Regions from separate parts of the Enterobacter sp. SM3 genome, predicted to be linked through region 3. Evidence: predicted binding sites of a transcription regulator. Region 3 holds the regulator's gene; each other region holds the start of a gene.
The links. Region 3 encodes sigma-54, which starts transcription at its own class of promoters, with help from an activator protein. Its sites were predicted from a motif close to GTTGGCACANNTTTCGCTNT; they were not measured.

Region 1 (10,003 bases), 1.7 Mb from region 3:
CCTGACCTGGTGAACAGAGTAGCGTTGCGGGAGAACCAACAGAGCCCCCATTGAGAGCGTTGATAACCAACGCGCTGGCGCATTATCCCTGTGCTAAGGCCCAATTGCAAGCGACCAGGAACCGGATGCTGGTTTCTTGCGCAAACAGGCGCAGCAATCATTAAGATCTTCGTTTACCATAGCTTTCCAGAAACTCCCTACAGGTGAAGGTATGGACGAACAAGACTCCTTTCCACAGCGCGTATGGCAAATCGTGGCCTCAATCCCGGAAGGCTACGTCACCACCTATGGTGATGTCGCACGCCTGGCCGGTTCCCCGCGCGCGGCACGACAGGTTGGCGGCGTCCTGAAACGGCTGCCGGAAGGAAGTACGTTGCCCTGGCATCGGGTGGTGAATCGTCATGGCGCCATTTCGCTTACCGGGCCGGATCTCCAGCGTCAGCGTCAGGCGTTACTATCAGAAGGGGTGCAGGTGTCAGGGTCGGGTCAGATCGATTTGCAGAAATTTCGCTGGGTATATTGACCCCTCTCCCGGAGGAGAGGGGCAATGCAGACATTACATCTGAGTCGGTGGGGTTGGCAGAGACGGCTGATTGGTCTGCGGTGCGACCGGTACTTCGGTCTGCTGCACCGGCACCAGGTTCAGGTCGACTTTGGTCCCGCCGTTGTTAATCGCTTCCTGGACCGTATCGGTGATAAAGACCAGCTTACCGTTGATGGTTACCGCTGCGCTCAGCAGGATACGGGCGTTAGGCTGCACGTCCGACGGGTTATACGGCAACACGAAGCTAAACGGCGCCTGCTTGCCTTCAGTACGAACGGCGCGCTGAGCCACGACTTTCGACGGCGCGTCGGCCAGAGAAGCATCAGACAGCGTCACGGTTAATACCGCATCCGGCGGCAGCGCAACTTTCTGTTTAATCCAGATGGTACCGGAAACGTTAGGCTGCTGAATGGATTGCTGCGAAAGGGTATTAATCCCGTTCGGGTCTGCTGCTGGCACTGGCACCTGGGCGCTCTTACCGGCACAGGCGGACAACGCCACCGCAATAGCTACACCACTTAGCATGGGCACGAGTTTCATTGAAGTCTCCTTATCAATGCACCAGCGGGATCGATCCCATCCGATGTCGTTTCAATCACATAACGTATTTAAGTGTGGCACAGATCACCGATTTATGCCTGAAAACGTGCAGATATTCAGATTATTCTACCCATCGGACCACTTTCATTTCTGCGTTATACTCTGCCTATCTTTCGCTACGGCGTTTATTGAGGACAACTATGAGTCAGGCACTGAACAATCTGCTGACATTACTGAATCTGGAAAAAATTGAGGAAGGACTCTTTCGCGGACAGAGCGAAGATCTCGGCTTACGCCAGGTCTTCGGGGGGCAAGTCGTTGGACAAGCGCTGTACGCTGCAAAGGAGACTGTCCCGGCAGACCGTCTGGTGCATTCGTTCCACAGCTATTTCTTACGCCCTGGCGATAGCGCGAAACCAATCGTGTATGACGTTGAGGTCCTGAGAGACGGCAACAGCTTCAGCGCTCGCCGCGTAGCGGCCATTCAGAACGGCAAGCCAATCTTTTATATGACCGCCTCTTTCCAGGCGCCGGAACCCGGCTACGAGCATCAAAAAGTGATGCCGCCGGCACCCGCGCCAGACGATCTCAAATCAGAGACCGATATCGCCCGTGCGCTGGCGCATCTGCTTCCGCCGCAGGTCAAAGAGAAGTTTCTCTGCGATAAACCGCTGGAGATCCGCCCGGTTGAGTTCCATAACCCGATGAAAGGCCACCCCGCAGAGCCAAAGCGCCAGGTCTGGATCCGAGCTAACGGCACCGTGGCTGAGGACTTCCGCGTTCATCAGTATCTGCTGGGGTATGCGTCGGATTTCAACTTCCTGCCGGTGGCGCTGCAGCCGCACGGCGTCGGGTTCCTTGAAAAAGGGATGCAGGTCGCGACGATCGATCACTCCATGTGGTTCCACCGTCCCTTCAACATGAATGAGTGGCTGCTCTACAGCGTGGAGAGTACGTCAGCGTCGAGCGCTCGCGGGTTTGTGCGCGGGGAGTTTTATACGCAGGACGGCGTGCTGGTGGCTTCTACGGTGCAGGAAGGGGTGATGCGTAACCGAGGTTGATGTTGTGCGGTCTGATGCCCTCACCCTGACCCTCTCCCACGGGGAGAGGGAATACACACTAAAAACGGCAACCTCAGGTTGCCGTTTTGCTGTTTATCAGGCGTTATACGCATTCTCGCCGTGGCTGTTGACGTCCAGACCTTCGCGTTCCTGCTCTTCAGGGACACGCAGACCGACCGTCATGTCCGCCAGTTTGTAGCCAATGAAAGCAACAACGGCAGACCACACAACGGTGAGAGCAATACTTTCCAGCTGCACCAGCAGCTGATGAACCATGGTGACGCCTTCAGCGTAGCCTACACCGCCCAGCGATTTGGCAGCAAAGATACCGGTCATGATACAGCCGACGATGCCGCACACGCCGTGCACGCCAAACACATCGCATGGGTCGTCAACGCGCAGCACGCGTTTCAGTGCGGTAACGCCCCACAGACCCGCCAGACCGGACACCAGGCCGACCAGCAGCGCACCGCCTACGCCGACATAACCGCACGCCGGGGTGATGCCAACCAGACCGGCAATGGCACCCGAACAGGCACCCAGCAGAGAAGGTTTACCGCGTACCGCCCACTCGCCAAACACCCAGGAGAGGATTGCACCCGCCGTGGCCACAACGGTGTTCACGAAGGCCAGCGCGGCGATTTCGTTTGCTGCACTCGCTGAGCCGGCGTTGAAGCCAAACCAGCCAAAGTAGAGGATAGCCGTACCGGTAAACACCATCGGCAGGTTGTGCGGTTTAAACGCTTCTTTACCAAAGCCCACGCGTTTGCCAATCAGGTATGCGCCAACCAGACCCGCTACCGCGGCGTTGATGTGTACAACGGTACCGCCCGCGAAGTCCAGCGCACCGTGCGTTGCCAGCAGACCGCCACCCCAGACCATGTGCGCAATCGGCACATAGGAGAGCGTCAGCCAGACCACCACGAAGATCAGGACGGCAGAGAAACGAATACGCTCGGCGAGCGCGCCCACAATCAGCCCGACGGTAATACAGGCGAAGGAGCCCTGGAACGCAACGTGGATATACTGATAGAAACTGCCCATCAGCGCGGTCAGCTCAATATTTTTCAGCATCACCCAGTCGAAGTTACCAAAGAACGCGTTGCCCGTGCCGAACGCCAGCGAGTAACCGTAAACCACCCACAGCACGCAGACCAGTGCGAACGTCACGGCAACCTGCGTCAGCATGGAGAGAACGTTTTTGCCACGGATCAGGCCGCCGTAGAACAGCGCAATGCCCGGAATTGACATGAACAGCACCAGCGCGGTGCTGATCATCATAAAGGCGTTATCGGCTTTGTCGACCACCGCAGGGGTAGCAGCCAGCGCCAGGCCCGGCAGCAGTGCCAGCGAACCCAGACCCGTTTTGAGTGTTGCTATCTTCATTTTCTCGATCCCTATCACTGTGTGCCAGGAGTTACTTACAGAGCCGCTTCGTCAGATTCGCCGGTACGAATGCGAATGACGCGCTGCAGTTCGGCAACGAAAATTTTGCCGTCGCCAATTTTGCCGGTATAGGCCGCTTTGCTAATGACATCAATAACTTCATCAAGCTGATCGTCAGCAATTGCGACATCAATTTTTACTTTTGGCAGGAAGTTAACGCTGTATTCCGCCCCGCGATAAAGCTCGGCATGACCCTTCTGACGACCAAAGCCTTTCACTTCGGTGACAGTCAGTCCCTGAATACCCATTGAAGACAACGCTTCACGCACGTCTTCGAGTTTGAATGGTTTGATTACAACCGTAACCAGCTTCATAGATCCCCTCCAGTCAGAATTCGGTAATGGCCGTAGCTTACGCAGAAGGTATTGCAAGGGGTGTGCCAGAAATGAAAACGAGGGGGAACAGCGGTGCGATGAGCGTTACACGGTTCTGTTAAACGCGCAGGTGAAAAAAAACGCACCATGCCGGTGCAGGGTGCGTTTCAGTTTTGCACCAACAGGAATGACTGTTAGCGCGGCGCCTCATTTTAGTGCATCAGGCGCTAAGCGACTCTTCATCACGCACGCTGGCCGCCAGCTCCTCGCCCGCCAGCTGCAGCTGGTACATCTGCCAGTAGCGCCCTTTTGCTTCCAGCAGTTCACGGTGCGTACCGCGTTCAACGGCCTGTCCGCGATGCAGCACCAGAATAGTGTCCGCTTCGACGATGGTGGAAAGACGGTGGGCAATTACCACCAGCGTCGTATGGTCGCGTACCGCGGCCAGCGCCTGCTGGATGGCCTGCTCGGTGCCGGAGTCAATACTGGCCGTCGCTTCATCCAGAATCAGTATCTGCGGCGTTTCAATCAGCACCCGCGCCAGCGCCAGGAGCTGCTTTTGCCCGACGGAGAGATTGTTCCCCTGCTCGCCCAGTTTGGTATTGATCCCATCGCTAAACCCGCGCGCCAGCTCTGCCAACTGCACTTTTTCCAGCACGTCCCAGACCTGCTCCTGGGTGTAGTCTCGCCCCAGGGTCACGTTGGCGTAGAAGGTATCGGCCAGCACGACCGGATCCTGCTGCACCATCGCAACGCCTTTGCGTAACACAGTATGGCTGAGAGACGCGAGCGGGCGTCCGTCGAGACGGATTTCACCTTCCGTGACCGGGTAATAGCCCATCAACAGGCTGGCAAGCGTGCTCTTACCGCTGCCGGTATGCCCCACCAGCGCCACGAAACCGCGAGATGGAACGTCAAGCGTAATGTCCTGCAACACCAGCCGGTCTTCGCGATAGGCAAACGAGACGTTATCAAAGGCGATAGTCCCGCTTTGCAGAGGTCGCTCGTCATTGCCGTAGGCCTGGCGTGGCCTGTCCATTAACTCAAACACGCGCTCACCGGCAACCACCGCCTGTTGCAGCATCGATTGCTGGGTGGTGAGTTCGATCAGCGGCTCGTTAAGGCGTCCCAGATAGCTAATAAAGGCGTACAGCACGCCCACTTCGATCGTACCGTTTGAGCTCAGGCCAAAGAGCATCAGCAGCCCGCAAAGCACCAGCGCAGAGAAAAGGCTGAGCAGCGGACGCAGCAGGAAACCGTCGAGGCGCAGCGTCTGCATACGCGCCATGTAGTGCGAACGGCTGGCTTCGCCCATGCGCTCGCCAAAGCGCGCCTGCTGGCGGAACTGCTGGATGACGCTCATGCCGTTGATCACTTCGTTGAAGCCATCGTTGATGTCGGCCAGATAAGCGCGCACCCGACGCACAATCGGCGTGCTGTAGCGCTGGTAAATGATCATGACAATCAGCACCGCCGGGAAAATGGTGATCGCCACCAGTGCCATGCGCCAGTCGAGGCTGAACATCGCCACCAGCATCGCGCCAATCAGCGCCGCGCTGCGCAGTACGGTTGCCACCACGGTGACGTACAGATCGCGGATCACCTCGGTATCGTTGGTCACGCGCGAAATCACCTGCCCGACCGGCTGGATATCAAATTCGCTGAGCGGCTGGCGAAGCGCCGCGTCCATCACATCCGTACGCAGCTGCTGAACAACGCCCACGGCTGCACGGTTAAACAGCAGCGACTGAGCATAGTGCAACCCTGCTGCCGTCAGCTGTAAGCCAACGTAGGCCACGCCTAAACCCGCCACCAGCCCCAGCGGCAGATAGCTTTTGGCGACCATGTTGTCGATAAAATAGCTGATGAGCAGCGGACCGCTCACCTCAGCAATCGCCGCAATCCAGAGTAAAAGCACGGCCACGGAGAGCGGTTTACGCCACGGAGAGCCGTAGGCCAGCAGACGTTTGAGCGTCGGCCACATCGTTCCAAGCTTACGCATTGGCGGCCTCCTCATTCTGCTCCGGCGCATCGTCCAGCGCCGCCTCAAGCTGTTGATAGCGGTACATATCGCGATACCATCCCGGCTGCTCGGCAAGCGTTTCATGCTGTCCGCGCTGGGCAATGTGCCCGTGCTGCAATACCAGAATTTCGCTGGCCTCAGTGAGCGCTGACAAACGGTGGGCGCTGATAATCACCGTGCGTCCGTCGCCCCACTGGCGCAGGTTATGTAGGATCTGATGCTCGGTACGGCCGTCCACGGCGGAAAGCGCATCATCCAGGATCAGGATTTCAGCATTCAGCAGCAGAGCGCGGGCAATGGAGATACGCTGCTTTTGCCCCCCGGACAGCATGACGCCGCGCTCCCCGACTTCCGTTTCGTAGCCCTGCGGCAGACGCAAAATGTCATCATGTACGCTGGCCAAACGCGCCACATGCTCAATTTCTTCCTGCGTTGCCGAAGGACGTCCCAGGGCAATGTTGTTCGCCACGGTGTCCGAAAATAAAAACGGCGTCTGGCTGACGACCGCCAGGCGACCGCGCCACTCGTCCAGCAGCAGTCTGGTCAGGGGAATATCGTGGAAGCGGATATCGCCTTCGGTAACGTCAAAGTGGCGCTGAAGCAGAGAGAGCACGGTACTTTTGCCGGATCCCGTCGGGCCGCAGATGCCCAGCATCTGCCCTGGCTGCAGGGTAAAGCTGACGTTTTCCAGTACCGGATGCTCCGTATGCGGATAGATAAACTGCCGGACGTCGACGGCCATGACGCCGCGCCCTTCCGGTACGGCTTCGCTACCGTCGATGACCACCGGCGCTTCGGCCAGCATGGCGCGAATGCGGCTATAGGCGGCGCTGCCGCGCTCCACGATGTTAAACATCCAGGCCAGCGCCAGCATCGGCCAGATCATGAGCCCCAGATACATCGCAAAGCTGGTCAATTGCCCCAGGGTCAACGAGCCCTGCACCACCATCCAGCTTCCGCCGCCAATCGCCAGCAGGTTTGCCATGCCAATCGCGATATAAATCGTCGGGTCAAACCGGGCGTCGATACGCGCGACGCGCATGTTCTTCGCTCCCGTGTCCGCCGCATCGGCGGCAAACAGCGCGGACTGACGGTCTTCCAGGCCAAACGCTTTGATCATGCGGATGCTGGTCATGCTCTCCTGGGTGCGATCGTTCAGAGACGAAAACGCCGCCTGCGCCAGCTTAAAGCGCTCGTGCAGCTGTTCACCGTAGCGATTGATCGCCAGCGCCATGATCGGCATCGGCAGCAGGGCAAGCAGGGTCAACTGCCAGCTGATCTGCGTGGACATCACGATCAGCACCGCACAGCCCATCACCAGCGAGTCCACCAGCGTCAGCACCCCTTCCCCGGCGGCAAAGACCACGCGATCGACGTCGTTAGTCGCACGGGCGATGAGATCCCCGGTGCGATGGCGCAGATAAAATTCGGGATGCTGTCGGCTCAGCTGGCGGTAAAAATCTTCACGCAGCTCAACGGCCAGCTGATAGGACGCACCGAACAGCAGCACGCGCCAGACGTAGCGCAGCAGATAAACAATGACGGCCGTCAGCACCAGCGTGCCGACCCACATCAACACCCGTGCGGTGGTGTAATGCTGTTCGGTGACGCCATCCACGACGTACCCCACCACTTTCGGCGGGATCAGCTGCAGGATGGCAATGATAATAAGCAGGAATACTGCGCCGAGGTAGCGTTGCCACTCCCGACGAAAGTACCAGCTTAGTTGGGCAAATAATCGCACGCGGTTTGTTCCTGAAGGTATTTTACGAAGTTATTCAATAGGTAATGCTGTGGTGTATTTAATCTGTTCCATGGCGAAGCTTGAGGTGACGTCCGACAAACCCGGTACGCTGTTCACCAGCCGCTTGTAGAAATCATCATAGCGCTTCATGTCGGCCACCTGAACGCGCATCAGGTAATCGTACTCTCCGGCCATTCGCCAGAAACCGAGCACCTCGGGCATCTCCGACACCTGAGTGACGAAGCGGCAATACCAGTCGCTGCTGTGATGCTGGGTTTTTATCAGAACAAACGCCGTCAGCCCAAGCCCCAGCTTTTCGGGATCTAACAACGCGACACGCCCCAGAAGAATGCCGTCATCTTCCAGCTTCTTAAGGCGCTTCCAGCACGGGGTGGTGGTCAGATTAACGGCATCTGCCAGCGCCTGCAAAGAGAGGGTACAGTCATTTTGCAGCAATGAAAGGAGCTTGCGGTCAATTTTATCTAGCATACCCACCTCGCAGAGAAAAATTTTCTCCCTTCATTCTATTTTAAAGGGCAGATAGCAACAATTTTTTCTGTGCTTTTCGCTATGCTAGGCACAAAATGACAAACGGATAACGACGATGAATAGCACCTGGGTTAAACATGCGATCAGCGAAATCAATGCCGACTATCAGCGCTCGGCGGATACGCACCTGATTCGCCTTTCCCTGCCGGGATTTGACGGCATTCAGCTCTATCTGAAAGATGAAAGCACCCATCCTACCGGCAGCCTGAAGCATCGACTGGCGCGCTCTCTGTTTTTATACGGTTTGTGTAACGGCTGGATCAAAGAAGGCACCACCATCATAGAATCCTCATCCGGTTCAACGGCGGTATCCGAAGCCTATTTTGCCCGCCTGCTGGGCCTGCCGTTTATCGCGGTGATGCCGTCCTGCACCGCAAAACGCAAAATCGAGCAAATCGAATTTTACGGCGGTCGCTGCCACTTTGTGGAAAGCGCCTGCGAAATCTACGCCGCTTCCGAAATGCTGGCCCGCGAGCTGAACGGCCACTATATGGACCAGTTCACCTTCGCCGAGCGCGCAACGGACTGGCGCGGCAATAACAACATTGCCGACAGTATTTTCCGCCAGATGACCCACGAACCGCATCCGGTTCCGTCGTACATCGTCATGAGCGCCGGTACCGGCGGCACGTCAGCCACTATCGGACGCTACATCCGCTGTCAGGGCTACGATACCCAACTGATGGTGGTTGACCCGCAGAACTCCGTGTTCCTCGACTACTGGCAAAATCGCGATGCCGGTCTGCGCAACCCGGTGGGCAGTAAAATTGAAGGGATTGGCCGCCCGCGCGTGGAGCCCTCTTTCATCCCCGACGTTGTGGATGAGATGATGCGCGTGCCGGATGCCGCCAGCGTGGCAACGGCGCACTGGCTGGAGACGCAGCTGGGGCGCAAAGTGGGCGCATCGACGGGCACCAATATGTGGGGCGCACTGCAGCTTGCCGCACGTATGCGCGAAGAGGGCCGCACCGGTTCCATCGTCACGCTGCTGTGCGACAGCGGCGAGCGTTATCTTGATACCTACTACAACGCGGAGTGGGTACAGGCCAACATCGGCGATATCGCCCCGTGGAAAGCGCAGATTGCACAGCTTGTGAAATAAAAAAAAGCCAGACCGAAGTCTGGCTTGCTGGAAGGGTCTCACTATTCGGGGGAATACGGGAGGTTGTTGTTGTCCAGCCAATGCGTCAAAAAATGGGACACTGCTTCATTGCGGCAGTGGCCAATAACCGGCAGATGGGGAAGTTCTGCTTTCAGCTGCGCCATCGCATTCCCCATGATCAGACCGCGACCTACGCTACCCAGCATTTCGCGGTCATTCATGGCGTCACCAAACGCCATACACTCCTGCAGCGTTAAGCCCAGGTGGTCGCTCAGTACCGCCAGAGCGGAACCTTTGTTACAGCCCACCGGCAGCACTTCCAGACAATCGACCGCCGAGAAGGTCAGGTGCGCCCGGTCGCCCAGCGCCTCATTCAGTTGAATCCTTAAACGGCACAGATCGTCATGATCGCCGCAGAAGCAGATCTTAGTTACCGCATGGGCGGGGATCCGACGCAGATCGATAAGCTGGTATTTAAAGCCGCTGTAAACATGCGCGTGCAATAATTCCGGGATTTCGCTTCCGGTAAACCAGCCCCGATCGTTAAAGACGTGGATACTGGCCTTCGTGTCCCAGGTGCTGTGCAGCACGATATCCGCCACTTCCGGGTTGAGATCCTGCCGGTGCAGCACATCGCCTTCTACGGAGTGAATGCGCGTCCCGTTGCCGGTGATCAGAAA
Region 2 (10,003 bases), 1.3 Mb from region 3:
TGCCGTATCCAGTTCGTCTGCCGTGATGGCCATCACCGCGGTCTCTTTGACATCCCAGCCGCGCTTTTGCATCTCTTTATAGAGTTCCTGCCCCTGGCGTTCGCCGATTTTGGTCGCCGCCATCATGACCAGCGGGACGGTGTCCATCGGCTTGCCTTTGGCGTTAACGAACTGATCGTCAACCGCGATGACCTTCATGTCGTAACCGCGCGCTTTCGCCGCAATTGCCGATCCCAGCTTTGGATCCGGGGTACAGATAACGAAACCTTTTGCGCCGCTGGCCGCCAGGCTGTCGATGGCGTTCAGGGTTTTTTCACCGTCAGGCACGGCGATTTTAATCACTTCAAAACCTAAATCTTTCCCGGCTTTATCGGCGAATTTCCACTCAGTCTGGAACCAGGGTTCTTCGGGCTGTTTTACCAGAAAACCGAGTTTTAAATTCTCAGCGATAGCGGATTGTGACATAACGGCAGCCAGACCGATGGCCGCCAGCGCTTTAGTAAATTTGTGCATGGTAAACTCCAGCTTTAGCATTCTTTTCTGTAGGGAATAAGTGCGTGCTTCTTATTTAATCGGACTTAAAACAAGGCATTAGCGCTTACCTCGTCATAAGCGTTATTGCTGGTGATAGTTTTAGCGGGAAATTAATCATCCATAAGAGAGCCCCATCACACCGCAGAATTACAGTAATTGCGTACATAAATTCAGCGAAAAATGACATAAAAAAGGCAGGATTTGTCAGACAAATGAAAGTGGGTTAAGCAGAATTATCCATAAGATTAGCTAAGATATCCCTGATGCCGCTCAGCGGGCAAAACGCCACCTGGCGTTAAAGGGGTTCAACATGTTTTTCATCAAAAATGCACCAGGCACCTGGAAAACCGTTATTCAGCAGAATTTGATTTAACGCAATTTTATTAGCACATCATATATTCGAAACGATTAATCCGTATTTCTCATTTTCACGGAGCATTATTCCAACTTGATATTTTCGAAAGAGTAACAGTGTATCAACGCAATAAAAATCGTTAATTATTAGAGCATTAACCAAGATTCAATTCATGGCGAGCTAATTGCATTTCTGTACTATATTAAACTTTGTAATGTATGGTAAACACAGCCTAATTAAGAGTTTTCTTAGACCATAGACAAGGGTATGCTTATTTATATCGAACACAGGAAGTGAATTTCGGTCACGGCAGAATGTGTATTTCTGCTCTTTTCTTCGTATTTGCCTGACGCTCAGGTTAAGCAACGGACATCACGTCCCACAGTCAATAAGGATATGAGTATGGCTACCCAAACGATGATGCAAAAACTTAACGCGCAGATGAACCTTGAGTTCTACGCCTCGAATCTGCACCTTCACTTAAGCGCGTGGTGTGCCGAGAATAGCCTCACGGGATCTGCGACATTCTTTCGCTCTCAGGCGCAAAGTAACGTCACCCATATGATGCGTGTCTTTAACTTCCTGAAAGCCGCGGGGGCAAATCCTGTCGTTAAAGCCCTTGATGGGATCAATGAGAACTTCTCTTGCCTGGAAGAACTGTTTCAGAAAACGCTTGAAGAGTATGAACAACGCTGCAGCACTCTCAGCAAGCTGGCCGATGAAGCCAAAGCGCAGCAGGACATTACGACGCTCAAATTCTTACGTGATATGGACAAAGAGCAGCAGCAGGATGGCATGCTGCTGAAGACGCTGGCGGATGAGATCCATAATGCGCAGCAGGCGGGTTTATGTCCTGAGCAAACTGACCGCCACCTGCTCGACATTGTGGCGGTGCAGCACCACTGAGTTTTTAATCTGCTCCTACGCAGGTTAAGGCACGAAATAATCCCCTCGCCCCTCTGGGGAGAGGGTTAGGGTGAGGGGAACATACGGCTGTAGTGGTCATTCCGTTCACTTTATGTTCCTTGCTACTCTGTAACGACATGACCGGTGAACGTGCCAGGGTGGCTCAATCGCCACCACCCTGGCAACCCGGGCTCCCGGCGGTAAATCGCCGCTTCGCGGTACCCTCAGCTTATTCCTTCAGGCTATCGGGTCGGGCATGAGCCTGCATCCCTGCAGGCCTCGCCCTCTCGGCGCATCCCTGCGCCTCGACCCGGCCTTACGGAAACGCTTCGGCGATTTACAGCCGGACCAGGGCTGTCGCTGTTAGTTTTTAATATTATTAAAACACTTTGAATCGCTGTTGAATGTGGATTTACGTCCCATACGAGATAAAGTCTGCTTCCTATCTCCAACCTTCTGCTTTTGCTGAAATTTAACAAATCAGATCTGGCTCTCAATGATTAACCACACAACGTGTGATGATTTATTTAGTTACATAATCATTGACGAGGGAGCATCATGATCACCATTGAGTTTGTTGTTATTCTCCTCTGCCTGCTGACGGGTACGCGTTTCGGCGGTATGGGGCTTGGGTTAATCAGCGGTATTGGCCTTTTTATTTTATGTTTTGTTTTTGGTCTGCAACCGGGTAAGCCGCCGGTAGACGTTATGCTGACCATCCTCGCGGTGATTGGTTGTGCGGCTACGCTGCAGACTGCGGGCGGCCTCAACGTCATGATGCAGTTTGCTGAACGTCTGCTGCGCAAACACCCACAGCACATCACCCTGCTCGCCCCATTCACCACCTGGATGCTGACCTTTCTGTGCGGCACCGGGCACGTGGTCTACACCATGTTCCCCATTATTGCGGATATCGCCCTGAAAAAAGGGATCCGCCCCGAGCGCCCCATGGCCGTGGCATCGGTCGCGTCGCAGATGGCGATTACGGCCTCCCCCGTTTCCGTTGCCGTGGTATCGCTGGTGTCCATCCTTGCGGCCCAGCATGGGATCGGCCACGCATGGGGGATCCTGGAAATTCTTGCCGTGTCGGTTCCCGCTTCGCTTTTCGGCGTGGCCATTGCGGCCCTGTGGAGTTTACGCCGTGGTAAAGATCTGGCTGACGACATGGAGTTTCAGGAAAAGCTGAAAGATCCTAAGCAGCGCGAGTTTATCTACGGTGGAACGGAGACGTTAATGAATCAGCGTTTCCCTAAACAGGCCTACTGGTCCACGTGGATTTTCTTTGCTGGTATTGCCGTGGTCGTTTTGCTGGGGGCGTTCCCTGACCTGCGCCCCGCCTTTGAGCTGAAAGGCAAAATGACGGCGCTGTCGATGAACCTTGTCATTCAGATGATGATGTTAATTGCGGGCGCCGTGATGCTGATGGCCTGTAAGGTCAACGCGTCGGCGATTTCCAACGGCGCGGTGTTCAAGGCCGGTATGGTGGCGATCTTCTCGGTGTTCGGCGTGGCGTGGATGAGCGATACCTTCTTCCAGGCGCATCTCGACGAGTTGAAGCTGGCGCTGGAAGGCGTGGTGAAAAGCCACCCGTGGACGTATGCCATTGTGCTGTTTCTGGTGTCAAAACTGGTGAACAGCCAGGCGGCTGCGCTGACGGCCGTTGCGCCTATGGGCCTGATGCTCGGCATCGACCCGAAAATGCTGATCGCCTTTTTCCCGGCGTCATACGGCTATTTTGTCCTGCCGACCTATCCAAGCGATTTGGCCTGCATCGGCTTTGACCGTTCAGGCACCACACGCATCGGCAAATTTATCATCAACCACAGCTTTATTCTGCCGGGGCTGATTGGGGTAAGCTGCGCGTGCGCGGCGAGCTATCTGCTAGTCCAGACGTTCTTCTAACCGCATCAAAGGGCGACACATGCCGTCGCCCATTTCCCTGCTTTAGTGGGACTCACCCTGCGGCGTGAATCGCAGCTCAATCAGCGCGATGGCTTTCTGGATCGCACGAAGCGTAACCGGGTCAGCGGCAGCAGGATGGCTGGCGAAATCGATGTTTTTCAGCTGCGTAGACATCTTCTCGCGCACTTCAACCGGCGCAATCACGTCCAGAACATCGAGGATTTGTTTGATAACCAGCTGACAGGCGACAACGTCAGAGACCAGTTCCTGATCGGCGCTCAGGTTTTGTGACATGGGGGCTTTCTCCTTATTTAAAGGCCGCCATAGTATCAAAACACACCCCCTGACATCTTCCCTTCATCATCAGCAGGTACAAAAAAACCCGCCGAAGCAGGTTTTTTTTATCAGAACATGGCGCCCGGCGGCACGTCTTTGAACGTGCGGCAGTAATTGGCCCACATACTTTTCAGGATTTTGCGCAGTTTCACGATGATGCTCCATTAACTTGTTATACAACTTTATTATCAACGTGCCTATAATATGACCACCATCACAAAAATCAACACTTTTGTGACTCATATCACATTTTTCTTGCGGTATGGACTGAAAGCGCTCAACGCTGACCCGTTGCGAAGAGTGAGGGCAGATTGTTCGGCTATTCCAGGCATTGCAGCGGGCATCTGCGGGTACGATAACGTATTTCCATCCACTCAGAGCGAACCATGAAAAGAGTCATTGTAGCTGGCACAATCCTGCTGCTCGCGGGGTGTAGCATTAATCGCCAGGCTGAGGTTAGCAGCCTCGACGCGCCGAACGGCATCGTCCGCCTCGACTACGGCCAGGCAGCGCTGCAAAATGCGTATTCCGATGAGTATGTAAATAACGGCACGGCGGCAAAAGCGTGTCAGAGCATGGGGTATGCCACTGCCTCAGCCTATGGTCAGCCCATTAAAACCTGCACCCTGACGAGCGGCTCTTTGTGCCTGAACGAGAGCGTGACCATCCAGTATAAATGTATGGGTTACGCCGTTAATCCTAAGTCAAATAATCCGTGGTATTAATCGAAGCTGCCAGCGCGTGCTGGCAGTTTATTTCATTACGAACAAAAATAATTCTCATTAATAAGTTTTAAAAATTGCCAATGCGTTTTATTCCCATTCGTATTTTAAATAAATAAAATAAAAATTTTACGTTTTGCAAATAATTAAATAACAAATTATAGTGTCGCTCATTGTGAACCAGAAATAATAATCCGGAGCGCCACCATGCTGAAAACTGAAATGATCGACAAGCTCAACGCACAAATGAACCTTGAGCTTTTTTCATCCCTGCTCTACCAGCAAATGAGCGCCTGGTGCAGCTACCACAGCTTCGAAGGCGCTGCCGCGTTTCTGCGTCGTCACGCTCAGGAAGAGATGACCCACATGCAGCGTCTGTTTGATTATCTGACGGATACGGGCAGCCTGCCGCGCATTGAAACCGTGACGTCACCCTTTGCTGAGTATAATTCTCTCGATGAACTGTTCCGCGCTACCTATGAGCACGAGCAGCTGATCACGCAGAAAATTAACGAACTGGTTCATGCGGCGATGACCAGCCAGGATTATCCAACCTTTAATTTCCTGCAGTGGTACGTCGCTGAGCAACACGAAGAAGAGAAACTGTTTAAATCCGTGCTGGACAAATTATCTCTGGTGGGGAAATCCGGCGAAGGTCTTTACTTTATTGATAAAGAACTTTCCACTCTTGATACGCAGAATTAATTTCAGCGCGGTGCCGCTTTCCGGCACCGCGTTAATTTACATACACCCCGCACAGCTGGTGCAGCGCCAGTCATGGGGATTCACGGCCTGGTAAAAATAGCGGTAGCTGGAGGTCTCCAGCGGAATGCCCACTTCGAAGAACATATCCGTTAACCACTCGACATTCTCAATAATCCACTCATCTTCCTGTAAGCCTTGTGCAAAGGTTTCGTCTTCAGGATCAATAACCGAATAGATTGCCCAAGTGCCCATATCCTTTTCGCGACGGGACTCGGGAAGTATCAGGGGTTGGTTCTGCCAGCTGATTATCCAGTGACCATGGCACAACAGGTTACCTCCCCGGCTCCATGCCGCGGTAAAGGGATTCTCCCCTGCCATAAAACCCTCACTTAATTTGATAATTTATATTTATTGTTTACGTTACGCCGGAATGTCGCGCAGCAACATTGCCCTTATGAAGTAGGCATAAGCCTATAAAGGATCAGAGGGTCATTAATTCGTAAACCATTCATTACACTACATGTAACGGTGATTTGACGAATTACGGCTTTTCCCTTACTCTGCGCCGCAGATTTTGTCGCGGTTAAGCATCGTTGTAGAGGAAAGCGTGAGAAACAGAACCCTGGGAAGTATTTTTATCGTCGCCGGAACGACAATTGGCGCAGGAATGCTGGCAATGCCCCTGGCAGCCGCGGGTGTGGGATTTGGCATGACCCTGCTGCTGCTGGGCACGCTCTGGGCGCTGATGTGTTACACCGCACTGTTGCTGCTTGAGGTTTACCAGCACGTGCCCGCCGATACCGGTCTGGGTTCGCTTGCGGCGCGCTATCTGGGACGCTACGGCCAGTGGATAACCGGCTTTAGCATGATGTTCCTGATGTACGCCCTGACCGCCGCCTATATCAGCGGCGCCGGGGAGCTTATCGCCTCCAGCGTCAATGACTGGTTTGGCTCTGACATTACCCCTGCGACGGGGGCTATCTTCTTTGCGCTCATCGGCGGCGGCGTGGTCTGCGTGGGCACATCGCTGGTCGATCTGTTTAACCGTTTTCTGTTCAGCGCCAAAATTCTCTTCCTGATCGTCATGCTGGTGCTGCTGGCGCCGCACGTGCACAAGGTCAACCTGCTGACGCTGCCGCTGGAAAAAGGGCTAGCGCTCTCCGCGATCCCGGTCATTTTCACCTCGTTTGGCTTCCACGGCAGCGTGCCGAGCATCGTCAGCTATATGAACGGCGATATCCGCAAGCTGCGCCGCGTCTTTGTTATCGGCAGCGCGATCCCGCTGATCGCCTATATTTTCTGGCAGCTGGTGACGCTGGGTAGCATTGACTCTTCAACCTTTATTGGGCTGATGGCGCAACACGCTGGCCTGAACGGTTTTCTGCTGGCACTGCGCGAGGTCGTCACCTCCCCGCACGTAGAGCTGGCGGTCCACCTGTTTGCCGACCTGGCGCTGGCAACCTCGTTCCTGGGCGTGGCGCTCGGCCTGTTTGATTACCTGGCCGACCTGTTCCAGCGTCGCAATACCGCAGCCGGACGGTTACAGACGGGTGCCATCACCTTCCTGCCGCCGCTGGCGTTCGCGCTGTTTTACCCACGCGGATTTGTGATGGCGCTGGGGTACGCAGGGGTAGCGCTGTCGATCCTTGCCCTCCTCCTCCCTTCCCTGCTGGCATGGAAAAGCCGTCAGCAGCATCCTCAGCAGGGATATCGCGTGGCGGGCGGAAAACCGCTGCTGTGCGTTGTGTTTGGCTGTGGGGTGGTGATTATTCTGGTGCAGGTGTTGATTGCAGCCGGGATGCTGCCGGAAGTGGGTTAAATTAAAAAGGGGCTATCATTAGCCCCTTTTTTTTATCAGTGCAAACAACAGCTCTTAAACTTCTTCCCGCTGCCGCAAGGACACGGATCGTTACGCCCGACCTTCGTGCCGTTCACCGTCGGTTTCTTCACTTCCGGCTGCTGCGGGTTGTTAACCCAGTATTGATATAAACGCAGTGCCGCAGGCTGGATGCTCTCGATGCTGGCGATATACTCCTCTTCGGACAGTTCATCCAGCTTTTCGCTGTTCTCTTCCGTCCCGTGCAGGGCAATCACCTCAAGGTCGGCCTTCAGGGCTTCCGGCAAGGCAGACCAGTCCGTCAGCGCCACGCCGCGCATATAGCCATAGCACCACTCTTCCACCACGGTATAGCTCTCGCCGTCAACGTCGTTATAACCGAACATCGGTTCAAACTGATCCGGGTACTCGCTCAGGCGCTCGGCAATATCGTTCATATGCTTAAAGCAGAGATCGATAAAACGGTTCATCTCACGATCGTTTTTCCAGCGCGGAATGTACTTTTCGCCACCCCACACCGCCACCAGCCAGGCATCTGGCTCAACGACAACAGGACCGGAAAGCACTGCGGTAAGCATGCCGTCCAGTTCGGACACGTCAATCACGGACGCGTCATCATGACCGTAAGACATTAACGTCTCTTCAAGCCACGCCATTTCGCTTTCATTCAATGGGCCTTCAGTCATCGCTGATACTCCTGCAAAAAAGGAAACGATCCTAACACATATCTCACCCCTCTCCGGGCTGAAGTTTAGGTCTTAATTGCTGCAAAAACGTGCAAATCGTGACCTTTGCACAACTTATGGGCTTTATTGTTAACGATATGTGATCTCCGCTGTAATTTCTTCTCCTTCCGCAAGGCGGCATAACGCGGCGCTCTATACTCAAACATGTCGCATGCTGGTCAATGGGTTAACCATTCTGGCAACGTTTTTGCTTAACGTTCTTCGCGCGTCCCTGCGCAGGGAAATCTCGCCGTAATATGCAGGATGCCGTCTGTATCTTGTTCGTTTAGTGCATTTTGTTCTTGCTCGTGTTTCGGATTGGCTGCGCCGTCGGGCGTTCGGGTTTACGCCGTGGTGCAAAAACCTCTTTGCTAAGGAACATAATAATGTCGCTGAAATTTATCAGAACTCCTCTTTCTCTTGTGTTGGCCGGTTGCCTGGTGACGGCGTTCTCCGCCCGGGCGGATATAGTGATCGGCGTGGCCGGGCCGTTTACGGGTCCGAATGCCACCTATGGCGATCAGTACTGGCACGGCGCAACGCAGGCCGCTGAAGACATTAATGCCGCAGGCGGCATTAACGGCGAGAAGATCAAACTGGTTCAGGGGGATGATGCCTGCGAGCCCAAGCAGGCCGTGGCCGTCGCCAACCGTTTAGTTGACCAGGATAAAGTCAACGCCGTGGTCGGCCATTTCTGCTCCTCTTCCACAATGCCCGCTTCCGAGGTGTATAGCGACGCAGGCATCATTGCGATTACCCCCGGCTCAACTAACCCGCTGATCACTGAACGCGGCATGAGCGACATGTTCCGCATGTGCGGTCGCGACGATCAGCAGGGTCAGGTTGCCAGCGACTTCATCATCGACAAGCTGAAAGCCAGGCGCGTGGTAATTATTCACGATAAAGACACCTATGGTCAGGGCCTGGCTGACGCCACCAAAGCGGCGCTGGCGAAACGCGGGGTTCAGGATGTGATGTATGAGGGGTTATCCCGCGGTGAAAAAGACTTTAACGCGCTGGTGACGAAGATCGGCGCGCAGAAACCGGACGTCGTGTTCTTCGGTGGCTGTCACCCGGAAGCCGGTCCGCTGGTTCGCCAGATGCGTGAACAGGGCGTGCAGGCGAAATTCTTCTCCGGCGACTGTATTGTCAACGAAGAGATGGTGACCGCCGCGGGTGGCCCGCAATACACCAACGGCATTTACATGACCTTCGGTAAAGATCCGCGCCTTATCCAGGACGGTAAAGCGGTTATCGAGAAATTCCGCGCCGGTAAATTCGAACCGGAAGGTTACACCCTTTACTCCTATGCCTCCGTCCAGGCCATTGCCGCGGCCTTCAAGGCCACTGGTGGCAAGGACTCCGCCAAAGCCAGCGAGTGGCTGAAAGCCAATTCCGTCGACACGGTGATGGGCAAAAAAGCCTGGGACAGCAAAGGCGATCTGAAAGTGTCTGACTACGTGGTTTACCAGTGGGACGACAAAGGAAAATATAAGGAAGTGCAGTAACGGGACGGAGTCACGCTCAACGTCGGCGGGGTTGCCCGTCGGCGCGTAATAAACATCAGGCTGCGCGGCTCGCGCAGCCTATAAAACGAGCGCGCTAAGATGAGTACATTCTTCCTGCAACAGTTAATCAATGGCTTAACGCTGGGCTCCGTCTACGGCCTGATCGCCATCGGCTACACCATGGTGTACGGCATTATCGGCATGATCAACTTCGCCCACGGCGAAGTGTATATGATCTCCGCCTATCTCTGCGCCATTGGCCTGGCGCTGCTCTCTTTCTTCGGTCTGCAGTCGTTCCCGCTGCTGATCCTCGGGACGCTGGTATTCACCATTGTGGTAACCGGGGTGTACGGCTGGACCATCGAGCGTATCGCCTACAAGCCGCTGCGCAACTCCACGCGCCTGGCGCCGCTGATCTCCGCCATCGGGATGTCGCTTATCCTGCAAAACTACGCGCAGCTGAGCCAGGGTCC
Region 3 (10,003 bases):
TATCTGAGCGTGCTGGAATCAAACCTGACGGCTCGTGACCAGAAGGGCATTGTGGAAGAAGGACATAAAATTAAAGGTGCCGCCGGCTCGGTTGGCCTGCGCCACCTGCAGCAGCTGGGTCAACAGATTCAGTCGCCTGATTTACCTGCATGGGAAGATAACGTGGGTGATTGGGTTGAAGAGATGAAACAAGAGTGGCAAAACGATGTGGCGGTGCTTAAAGCCTGGGTCGATGCCAGAAAAAAATGACCCCGGCTTAACCGGGGTGCGCGAATACTGCGCCAACACCAGGGAAATCGTGGCTGCGCCTGTTTTATAAAGTTATTTTCGAAAGGGCGCTGCCTGAAAAATTTAGGCCGCACGCAGATAAGATAGCAAATCTTAAATGGTTTGTTACATGAATCAGTGAAATGTGTGAAGCATAGCGTTTTAATCAAAATTATTAATGTGCTTCAGCAAGTTGCAGAAAAGGATTGTCATGATGAAAAAGATTGGTGTCGTGCTGAGCGGATGCGGTGTTTACGATGGTTCTGAGATACATGAAGCCGTAATCACGCTGCTGGCCCTGGCTAAGCACGGAGCAGAGATTATTTGTTTTGCGCCAGACAAAAATCAGGCGGATGTAATTAATCATCTGACCGGTGAGCCGATGGCGGAAACCCGTAATGTACTGATTGAAGCCGCGCGTATTGCGCGAGGTGATATCCATCCTCTTATTCAGGCAGACCCGACAGAGCTTGATGCGCTCATTGTGCCGGGTGGGTTTGGCGCGGCCAAAAATCTCAGTACCTTTGCTGCGCAGGGCGCGGAGTGTCAGATCGATCCTCATTTAAAGGCACTGTCGCAGGCCATGCATGCGGCAGGAAAACCGCTGGGCTTTATCTGCATCGCGCCGGCAATGCTGCCCAGGATTTTTGATTTCCCGCTGCGCCTGACTATCGGGACGGATATTGATACCGCAGAGATCGTCGAGGAAATGGGGGGCGAACACGTTCCGTGCCCGGTTGATGACATTGTGGTTGATGAAGATAACAAAATTGTCACCACCCCGGCGTATATGCTGGCGAACAATATCGCTGAGGCAGCCTCAGGCATTGAAAAGCTGGTGGCCCGCGTGCTGGTGCTGACTGAATGAGGCGTAAATTTGCCGCAGGCGCAGGGGTGAAACGTATTCTCTGGCGTATCGTTCTTGTACTGGCGGTATTCTGGGGAGGCGGGCTGGCTTTATTCAGCATTATGCCGGTTCCGTTCTCTGCCGTTATGGTTGAGCGCCAGCTTAGCGCGTGGTTCAGCGGCGATTTCGGCTATGTTGCCCACTCTGACTGGGTGAGCATGGACGAGATCTCCCCGTTCATGGGGCTGGCGGTCATCGCTGCGGAGGACCAGAAATTCCCGGAGCACTGGGGGTTCGACGTGGCGGCCATAGAGAAGGCGTTAGCCCATAACGAACGCCATGAAAACCGCGTGCGCGGTGCGTCAACCCTGTCGCAGCAGACGGCCAAAAATCTGTTTCTGTGGGATGGTCGAAGCTGGGTGCGAAAAGGGCTGGAAGCGGGGTTGACCCTGGGGATGGAAACGGTCTGGAGCAAAAAACGCATTTTGACCGTCTATCTCAACGTCGCTGAGTTTGGCGACGGTGTTTTCGGCGTGGAAGCTGCCGCGCAGCGTTATTTCAATAAGCCAGCCAGCCGTCTGAGCATGTCAGAAGCAGCGCTATTGGCCGCTGTTTTACCGAATCCCATCCGCTTTAAAGCCAGTGCCCCATCAGGGTACGTGCGAAGCCGTCAGGCGTGGATCATACGCCAGATGAATCAGCTGGGCGGAGAGGGTTTTATGCAGCGTAATAATCTTATGTAGGGCGGGTAAGCGCAGCGCCACCCGCCGAGGGGCGAACGTTAGTCTTCGTCAAAGCCAGCGTTAAACAGGGCAATCACAGCCGCCAGCGCTTCCGCTTCCTGAGGCCCGGTGGCTTCCACTTCAATCTGGCGCCCTTTGGCGGAATCCAGCATCAGCAGGGCGATCACGCTGTTCGCTTCCGCTTCGGTACCTTCGTCATTCCGCAGCAGAACCTCTGCATCGAAACCCTGCATCAGCTCAAACAGTTTCATCGCCGGGCGTGCATGCATACCCAGCTTATTGGTGATCTCAACGGTTTGTTTTACGGTCATGTTTTACGTTTTTCCAGCGTGCGATGACGGGACTGAACGTTCTTCCCGCGCGAGCGGAAATAGTCGGCCAGCTGTTCGGCGATATAAACCGAACGATGTTTACCGCCGGTACAGCCAATCGCCACCGTCAGGTAGCTACGATTGTTTGTCTCCAGCATAGGTAACCATAGCTCAAGGTAGCTTCGCGTCTGGTAGATAAAATTGTGAACTTCTGTGTGCCGGTCGAGGAAGGCCGCAACGGGTTTATCCAGGCCGGTCATTGGACGCAGCTTCGGATCCCAGTGCGGGTTCGGCAGGAAGCGCACGTCGAAAACGTAATCCGCATCGATTGGAATACCGTGCTTAAAGCCGAAGGACTCGAACACCATCGTCAGTTCACGCTCGCGTTTACCCAACAACCGGGTGCGCAGCATTTCCGCCAGCTCGTGAACGGACATCTCAGAGGTGTCGACAATCAGGTCGGCACGAGAACGCAGCGGTTCCAGCAGGTCGCTCTCTTCATCGATAGCGCTCTCCAGAGAGAGGTTCTTACTGGAAAGCGGATGCAGGCGACGGGTATCGCTGTAGCGGCGGATCAGCGTATTGCGGTCTGCATCAAGGAACAGCAGCTGAGGCGAGAACGCATCAGGCAGGTTGCTCATGGCCTGTTCGAAGATCTCTGGCGATTCAGGCATGTTACGGACGTCGATACTGACGGCGGCAGAGGTTTGTCTCTCCGCAAGCGTGCGTGCCAGGTCAGGCAATAACACGACCGGCAGGTTATCGACGCAGTAAAAACCCATGTCTTCCAGCGCGCGCAGAGCAACGGATTTCCCCGACCCTGATCGACCACTGACAATCATCAGCACCATGTTCCGTTTCTCCTCAGGACAACAGATGTGAAGGCCATCTCCTGGTTATGCATCATCCTGATTGCCTTCTGCTTCAGTGATAATTTGATAGAGCTCTTCATCACTTTGGGCCGAGCGCAGTCGACGGCAAATGGTTTTATCGGCCAGACGTTTTGCGACCAGCGACAGCGTATGCAGATGGGTTTTCGTCTGATCGGCAGGCACCAGCAGCGCGAAGAGGAGATCGACGGGCTGGTTATCAATGGCATCGAAGGCGATGGGTGTTTCAAGCTGCACAAACACACCAACGGCACGCAGGGTATCCTCTTCCAGTTTGCCGTGCGGGATCGCGATGCCGTTGCCGATACCGGTACTGCCCATTTTTTCACGGGTCAGAATCGCTTCGAATACCACCTGCGGCGGCAGGCCCAGCTGTTTTGCAGCCAGTTCACTGATGATCTCCAGCGCACGTTTTTTGCTCTGGCAGTGAACCGCACTGCGGGTACATTCCTGGTTAAGGACATTGCTCAGTTGAAGAGCGGAATCGTTGTTCATCATAATTTCACCTAAGCGCTAACTGTACAAATGGCCTGTTGTGTTTCACAACAGGCCGTCCTGCACCCGTTAACTGCCCGGACAATTAGTGTTGTTTCAGTTTATCTTTATGTTTATTGAGCTGTCGTGCAAGCTTATCAATCAAGCCGTCGATAGCAGCGTACATGTCTTGCCCTTCCGCACTGGCATGCAGTTCACCCCCGTTAACATGCAGGGTGGCATCCGAGATATGAGTCACTTTCTCCACTTTCAACACAATATAGACCTGATTGATCCTTTCGAAATACTGCTCGAGTTTTGCAAACTTCGCGTTCACAAAGTCGCGTAAAGCCTCAGTAATTTCGACGTTTTGTCCAGTGATGTTGAGCTGCATAGTGTCTTCCTTATCGGTTGTGTCAGACCAGCTGTTTACGCTGGTTGGACGGCGGAATGGATAAAGACTCTCGATACTTCGCAACAGTACGACGTGCCACCATAATACCCTGATCGGACAGCATGGTGGTTAACTTACTGTCGCTTAGTGGCTTCGCGGGGTTCTCCGCGGCGATCAACTTCTTCACCAGGGCACGAATGGCCGTTGACGACGCTTCGCCGCCGCCCTCGGTATTCACATGGCTGGAGAAGAAATACTTAAGCTCAAAAATACCGCGTGGACTGTGCAGATACTTCTGCGTGGTGACACGGGAAATGGTTGATTCATGCATTTCGACGGCCTGGGCGATATCCGCCAGTACCATCGGTTTCATATACTCTTCGCCCTGCTCAAAGAACGCCTGTTGCTGTTCGACAATACAGCGGCTGACGCGTAGCAGCGTATCATTTCGGCTCTCCAGACTTTTGATCAACCATCGCGCTTCCTGAAGATTGCTACGAATATATTGATTGTCGGAGTCGTTACGCGCGCTGGTGCACATGGAGGCATACTGCTGGTTGATTTGCAGGCGAGGGATGCTGTCTGAATTCAGTTCAACGACCCAGCGGTCATTGTGTTTTCTGACCAGCACGTCCGGGATCACGTACTCGGGCTCGCTGGTCTGGATCGACTGTCCCGGGCGCGGATCGAGCGACTGGATCAGATTCACCGCTTCTTTCAGCACCTCTTCCTTCAGGCGCGTGACGCGCATCAGGGAGCGGAAATCGTGGTTGGCCAGCAGATCCAGATGATCGCTGATGATTAAGCGCGCTTCGTCGATCCATGGCGTCTCTTTGCTGAACTGAGAAAGCTGGATCAGCAGGCAGTCACGCAGATCTTTTGCGGCCACGCCTACCGGATCGAAACGCTGGATGCGCTTCAGAACGGCTTCGATCTCCTCAAGCTCAATCTCTTCGTCGCCCATGCTTTCCAGAATATCGTCCAGCGTGACGGTCAAATAGCCGGTGTCGTCAACGGCATCGACAATTGAGGTGGCAATCGCGCGGTCGGTATCGGAGAAGGGGGTGAGTTCCACCTGCCACATCAGGTAATCCTGCAGCGACTGGGTGGTTTCTCCCTGATAGACCGGTAGCTCATCATCCTGGTAGTCTGCACGCGTACCGGAAGGGGTTCCGGCGGTGTAGATTTCATCCCAGCTGGCATCCAGCGGTAGCTCGTCGGGCATCTCTTTTTGTTCGAGTGCATCCGCGGTGTCGAGCGCTTCTGTATCCTGAGATTGCTGGGTATCTACCTCGTCATGAAGATCGGTTTGTTCCAGCAGGGGGTTGCTGTCCAGCGCCTGCTGGAGCTCCTGCTGAAGTTCTAACGTGGACAGTTGCAACAGGCGAATTGCCTGCTGTAGCTGCGGCGTCATCGCCAGTTGTTGGCTGAGCCTTAATTGCAAACCTTGCTTCATGTTCAGAGCATTTTTCTCCGGTTCGGCGTTACGTTACCTCTACCCTATCAGAGTCTGAAGTCTTCCCCAAGATAGACGCGCTTAACATGATCGTCTTCGAGGATCTGCTGCGGCGTACCGTGGGCGATCAGATTGCCCTGGCTCACAATATACGCGCGTTCACACACGGCCAGCGTTTCACGGACGTTGTGGTCGGTGATCAGTACGCCAAGCCCGCTGTCGCGCAGGTGTTCAATGATACGTTTAATGTCGATAACCGAGATCGGGTCAACGCCCGCAAACGGTTCATCCAGAAGGATAAATTTCGGGTTTGCGGCCAGCGCACGCGCAATCTCAACGCGGCGGCGTTCACCCCCGGAGAGTGCCTGACCGAGGCTGTCACGCAGATGCTCAATGTGGAACTCTTCCATCAGCTCGTTGGCACGATCCTGACGCTGTTCGCTGGTCAGGTCGTTGCGAATTTGCAGGACCGCCATCAGGTTATCGTAAACGCTAAGACGACGGAAAATGGAGGCTTCCTGCGGCAGATAGCCGATCCCGCGACGCGCGCGCGCGTGCAGCGGCAGAAGACTGATGTCTTCATCGTCAATGATAATGTTGCCAGCATCGCGCGGCACAATGCCAACGACCATGTAGAAGGTGGTGGTTTTACCCGCACCGTTAGGGCCAAGCAGCCCTACAATTTCGCCGGAGTTGACGGTCAGACTGACATCTTCTACGACACGGCGGCCCTTATAGGCCTTCGCGAGATTTTTTGCAGTTAATGTTGCCATAACGAATTAGTTACTCTTCTTCTGTGCCGGGGCCTGGCCTTTGCCTTTGTCCTGCAGCTGCGACGGAACCAGTACGGTCGTGACGCGTTTGCCTTTCTCGCTGGAGGCCTGCATTTTTTGCTCTTTCACCAGATAGGTGATCTGGTCGCCGGTAATGTTGCTGTCCAGCTGTTCCAGATACGCATTTCCGGTCAGGATGACCAGGTCCTTCGCCAGCTCGTAGTGCATATGCGAGGCGTGACCTTTCACCGGCTTGCCGTTGTCCTGCATCTGGTAGAAGGTTGCCGGGTTGCCATAACCATCAATGATCTCTTTGCCCTGCTCGCCACCCGGACGGGTCACGACCACCTTGTCGGCGTTAATTTTGATGGTGCCCTGAGTCATGACGACGTTACCCGTGAAGGTGACGACGTTGCCCTGCATATCGAGAGACTGGGTATCGGACTCGATATGGATCGGTTGGTCGGTATCGCCCGTTACAGCAAGCGCGGGGAGACTGGTCGCCAGCATCGCGCTGGCGATAATTACTTTAAGGCTGAGTTTGTTTGTTTTGAATTTCATAGGAGGTTCTAACCTTTTCAATCAGCTCGGCGTTTTTGCTGCGTAAGTTCCCGCGCATTCTCAAACCGCTGGAATTAAATGTTGTGCCATACAGTGTGACCAGATCCTGCGAGGTCACGTCCTGGGTTACCAGGTTAATCTGGGCATTATCCGTCGTAATTTTTCGCAGTTGCGAGTCAGCGGTCAGGGCGTTGACTTCAACGTGGCCATACAGATAAAGCATACGGTCATTTGTCAGTTTTGCCCGATCTGACTTGATTGACCACGTCGGGACTTTGTCCTTATCAAAGGTGGTCATGACAGGCTGGGTAAACCACGAAATACCGTCATCTGAAAAATATTCAACATGCTGGGCAATCAGGCGATAGTTCAGCGCGCCTTCCGGGCTGTAGACCACGGTGTCGCTGTGATCGCTTTTATAGGTTGGATCGTTATTGTTGACCACTTGCGTTTGCGTATCGTCGCGATCGGCAAGGTTCACGCCAATCAAGACCAGTGCGACAAGCGACAACAAAATGATAATCCAACGTCTGGTTTTACTCATATCGATTGCCCTTTGGCCTCATCAAGCTTGCCCTGCGCCAGCAAAAGCAGATCGCAGACTTCACGTACGGCACCACGGCCCCCGTTGATGTGGGTAACGTAGTCAGCGCGCGGGATCAGCAGCGGATGCGCATCGGCAACGGCGATGCTCAGCCCAACTTCAGCCATCACGGGCCAGTCAATCAGATCGTCCCCGACGTAGGCCACGTTTTCCGGTGCGATAGCCAGTTTACCCAGTAAATCCTTAAACGCCGCCATCTTATCGGATTGACCCTGATACAGATGGGTAATTCCTAAGGTTTCACAGCGGTCTTCTACCAGTTTAGCTTTTCGCCCGGTGATGATAGCCACCTCAATACCCGAGGTGAGCGCACAGCGGATACCGTAGCCGTCGCGAACGTTAAACGCCTTCAACTCTTCACCATTATTGCCCATGTAAATCAGGCCATCGGAGAGTACCCCATCCACATCCAGGATGAGCAGACGAATGTTTTCCGCCTTTGCCATCATCTGGGTACTGACCGGACCATAACAGGTTGCAAGGGATGCACCCGCATTACTCATTGTCTTATCCTTCATTACACTACGCCTGCGCGCAGCAGATCATGCATATGTACCACACCCAGCAACTGGTCGCCATCGGCAACCATAACGGAGGTGATATGGCGGGACTGCATCAGGTTCAGCACATCCACGGCCAGCGTACCCGGACGCACGCGGATACCGCCCGGCGTCATCACGTCGGCAATGCCGAGCGTGCGGACATCTACACCCATGTCGAACACGCGACGCAGGTCGCCATCGGTGAAGATCCCCTGAATTTTCATCAGATCGTCGCACACGACCGTCATACCCAGATTCTTGCGGGTGATTTCCAGCAGCGCATCACGCAGGGAGGCTTCTTTACTGACGTGAGGGATCTCATCCCCGGTGTGCATAATATCGTTTACCCGAAGCAGCAGCTTGCGCCCCAGCGCACCGCCCGGGTGGGAAAGCGCAAAATCTTCCGGCGTAAAACCGCGGGCTTCGAGCAGCGCGACGGCAAGCGCATCGCCCATGACCAGCGCGGCGGTGGTGCTGGACGTCGGCGCCAGGCCGAGCGGGCAGGCCTCCTTGGGCACTTTCACGCACAGGTGAATATCAGCCGCGCGCGCCATGCTGCTTTCCGGACGGCTGGTCATGCAAATAAGCGGCACCTGCAGGCGCTTCAGTACCGGGATCAGCGCCAGGATCTCATTGGACTCACCGGAGTTGGACAGCGCGATGACGATATCCTGCGGCGTGACCATACCCAGGTCGCCGTGCGCGGCTTCCCCCGGGTGTACAAAGAAGGAAGAGGTTCCGGTGCTGGCAAATGTTGCCGCCATTTTGCGTCCAATGTGGCCGGACTTGCCCATCCCCATCACCACGACTTTGCCGGCACAGTAGAACATCTTCTCACATGCCAGACTAAAATCCTGATTAATGTACTGATCTAACTGCGCCAGACCTTCACGTTCAATCTCCAGAACCTCTTTGCCTGCTTTCTGAAAGTCAAAACCCGGCTGCAATTCTATTTGCGACATAATGCGTTTCCGTTTACCCAGAGAGAAGAGGCGAGAGCCAGTACAGCATCGCCATCCATACGATAAATCCACCCGTCAGCAGCGCGCCTGCGCCTTTGCCGATCTGTCGTTGCCGCCGCCAGCAGAGCAGGGCAAATATCACGCTGACCAATAACATCACGCCGTAGTCGCGTGAGAACGCCAGGGGATTAAAGGGCCCTGGCGTAATCAGGGCCGGCAGACCCATCACAATGGCGATATTAAAAATGTTAGAACCGATGATATTACCAATGGCAATGTCATCCTCACCTTTACGCGCCCCCGCAATGGCCGTGGCGAGCTCCGGCAGGCTGGTACCGATGGCAATCACCGTCAGGCCGATGGTCAGTTCACTGATGGCGAAATAGTTCGCCAGCACCGTCGCGTTATCCACGACCATGCGCGTGGCCATCGGCATGATGATCAGCGCAACGCCAAGCCAGAGCAGGGCAACTGGCAGCGTGCCTTCTCGCGGAAGTTCGGCGACCTGCTCACGCGTGAGGCTATCCTGGCCCTGCTTCTCAGCCAGACGGGCGATTTTAACACTATACAGCAGCCAAATAACGGCCAGCGCCAGCAAGAAAATGCCGTCGCTGTAGCTCAGTACACCATCGTAAAAAACGCAGCCTGCCAGCAGGCTTACGATTAACATTAGCGGCAATTCACGGCGCAGAACATCAGAATGCACGCGAAATGGATGGAGCAGGGCGGCCAGGCCTAAAATCAAGAGTATATTGACGATGTTAGAGCCAATCGCGGTACCGACTGCCAGGTCTAACTGACCATGCAGCGATGCCGAGACAGAGACGATGATTTCAGGAAGTGACGTTCCAACACTGACCACGGTCATCCCGATGACGACAGGCGGTACGCCCGTCAGGCGACACAGGATAGATGCAGCAAACACTAAACGGTCAGCACTGTAGACCACCAATAGTAAACCAATTATTAACAGTGCTGTTGCTAAAAGCATCAAAAGTCCTTTCTTCAGGTATACTCGTCGGTCCATCGCGCGCGAATGGCTGGACTGCATACAGTCTGAGGCGTAACGAATTCCTAATTTTGACTTTATGCGCCGGAAAAGTAAAACAAATGCCAGCTTTCGCTAACCTCAACGGCTATTATTCTGTAAAAATGCGGAATTGAGGGCTGATTCAGGCG

Region 1: the regulator sigma-54 is predicted to act here: its motif matches at 3,956-3,975, upstream of glnK (P-II family nitrogen regulator).
Region 2: the regulator sigma-54 is predicted to act here: its motif matches at 8,218-8,237, upstream of GVO84_RS14000 (branched-chain amino acid ABC transporter substrate-binding protein).

The regions. Positions count from the first base shown of each region.
Region 1 covers NZ_CP099971.1:1,093,062-1,103,064, reverse strand. Annotated here, with positions in the region: RNA gene ffs (signal recognition particle sRNA small type) at 1-41, opposite strand, end outside; partial or broken gene GVO84_RS05060 (MGMT family protein) at 126-523, shown strand; gene GVO84_RS05055 (YbaY family lipoprotein) at 557-1,084, opposite strand; gene tesB (acyl-CoA thioesterase II) at 1,285-2,145, shown strand; gene amtB (ammonium transporter AmtB) at 2,242-3,531, opposite strand; gene glnK (P-II family nitrogen regulator) at 3,567-3,905, opposite strand; gene GVO84_RS05035 (SmdB family multidrug efflux ABC transporter permease/ATP-binding protein) at 4,126-5,907, opposite strand; gene GVO84_RS05030 (SmdA family multidrug ABC transporter permease/ATP-binding protein) at 5,900-7,672, opposite strand; gene GVO84_RS05025 (Lrp/AsnC family transcriptional regulator) at 7,703-8,161, opposite strand; gene GVO84_RS05020 (PLP-dependent cysteine synthase family protein) at 8,277-9,323, shown strand; gene cof (HMP-PP phosphatase) at 9,365-10,003, opposite strand, start outside.
Region 2 covers NZ_CP099971.1:2,965,814-2,975,816, forward strand. Annotated here, with positions in the region: gene araF (arabinose ABC transporter substrate-binding protein AraF) at 1-513, opposite strand, end outside; gene GVO84_RS13955 (non-heme ferritin-like protein) at 1,292-1,795, shown strand; gene GVO84_RS13960 (anaerobic C4-dicarboxylate transporter) at 2,354-3,697, shown strand; gene GVO84_RS13965 (DUF2766 family protein) at 3,740-3,991, opposite strand; gene azuC (stress response protein AzuC) at 4,102-4,185, opposite strand; gene yecR (YecR family lipoprotein) at 4,420-4,758, shown strand; gene ftnA (non-heme ferritin) at 4,963-5,460, shown strand; gene GVO84_RS13985 (hypothetical protein) at 5,497-5,838, opposite strand; gene tyrP (tyrosine transporter TyrP) at 6,068-7,279, shown strand; gene GVO84_RS13995 (YecA family protein) at 7,315-7,983, opposite strand; gene GVO84_RS14000 (branched-chain amino acid ABC transporter substrate-binding protein) at 8,409-9,530, shown strand; gene GVO84_RS14005 (ABC transporter permease subunit) at 9,630-10,003, shown strand, end outside.
Region 3 covers NZ_CP099971.1:4,299,325-4,309,327, reverse strand. Annotated here, with positions in the region: gene arcB (aerobic respiration two-component sensor histidine kinase ArcB) at 1-249, shown strand, start outside; gene elbB (isoprenoid biosynthesis glyoxalase ElbB) at 482-1,135, shown strand; gene mtgA (monofunctional biosynthetic peptidoglycan transglycosylase) at 1,132-1,857, shown strand; gene npr (PTS phosphocarrier protein NPr) at 1,896-2,168, opposite strand; gene rapZ (RNase adapter RapZ) at 2,165-3,019, opposite strand; gene ptsN (PTS IIA-like nitrogen regulatory protein PtsN) at 3,065-3,556, opposite strand; gene hpf (ribosome hibernation promoting factor) at 3,639-3,926, opposite strand; gene rpoN (RNA polymerase factor sigma-54) at 3,949-5,382, opposite strand; gene lptB (LPS export ABC transporter ATP-binding protein) at 5,430-6,155, opposite strand; gene lptA (lipopolysaccharide ABC transporter substrate-binding protein LptA) at 6,162-6,716, opposite strand; gene lptC (LPS export ABC transporter periplasmic protein LptC) at 6,685-7,260, opposite strand; gene kdsC (3-deoxy-manno-octulosonate-8-phosphatase KdsC) at 7,257-7,823, opposite strand; gene kdsD (arabinose-5-phosphate isomerase KdsD) at 7,838-8,824, opposite strand; gene GVO84_RS20150 (calcium/sodium antiporter) at 8,838-9,815, opposite strand.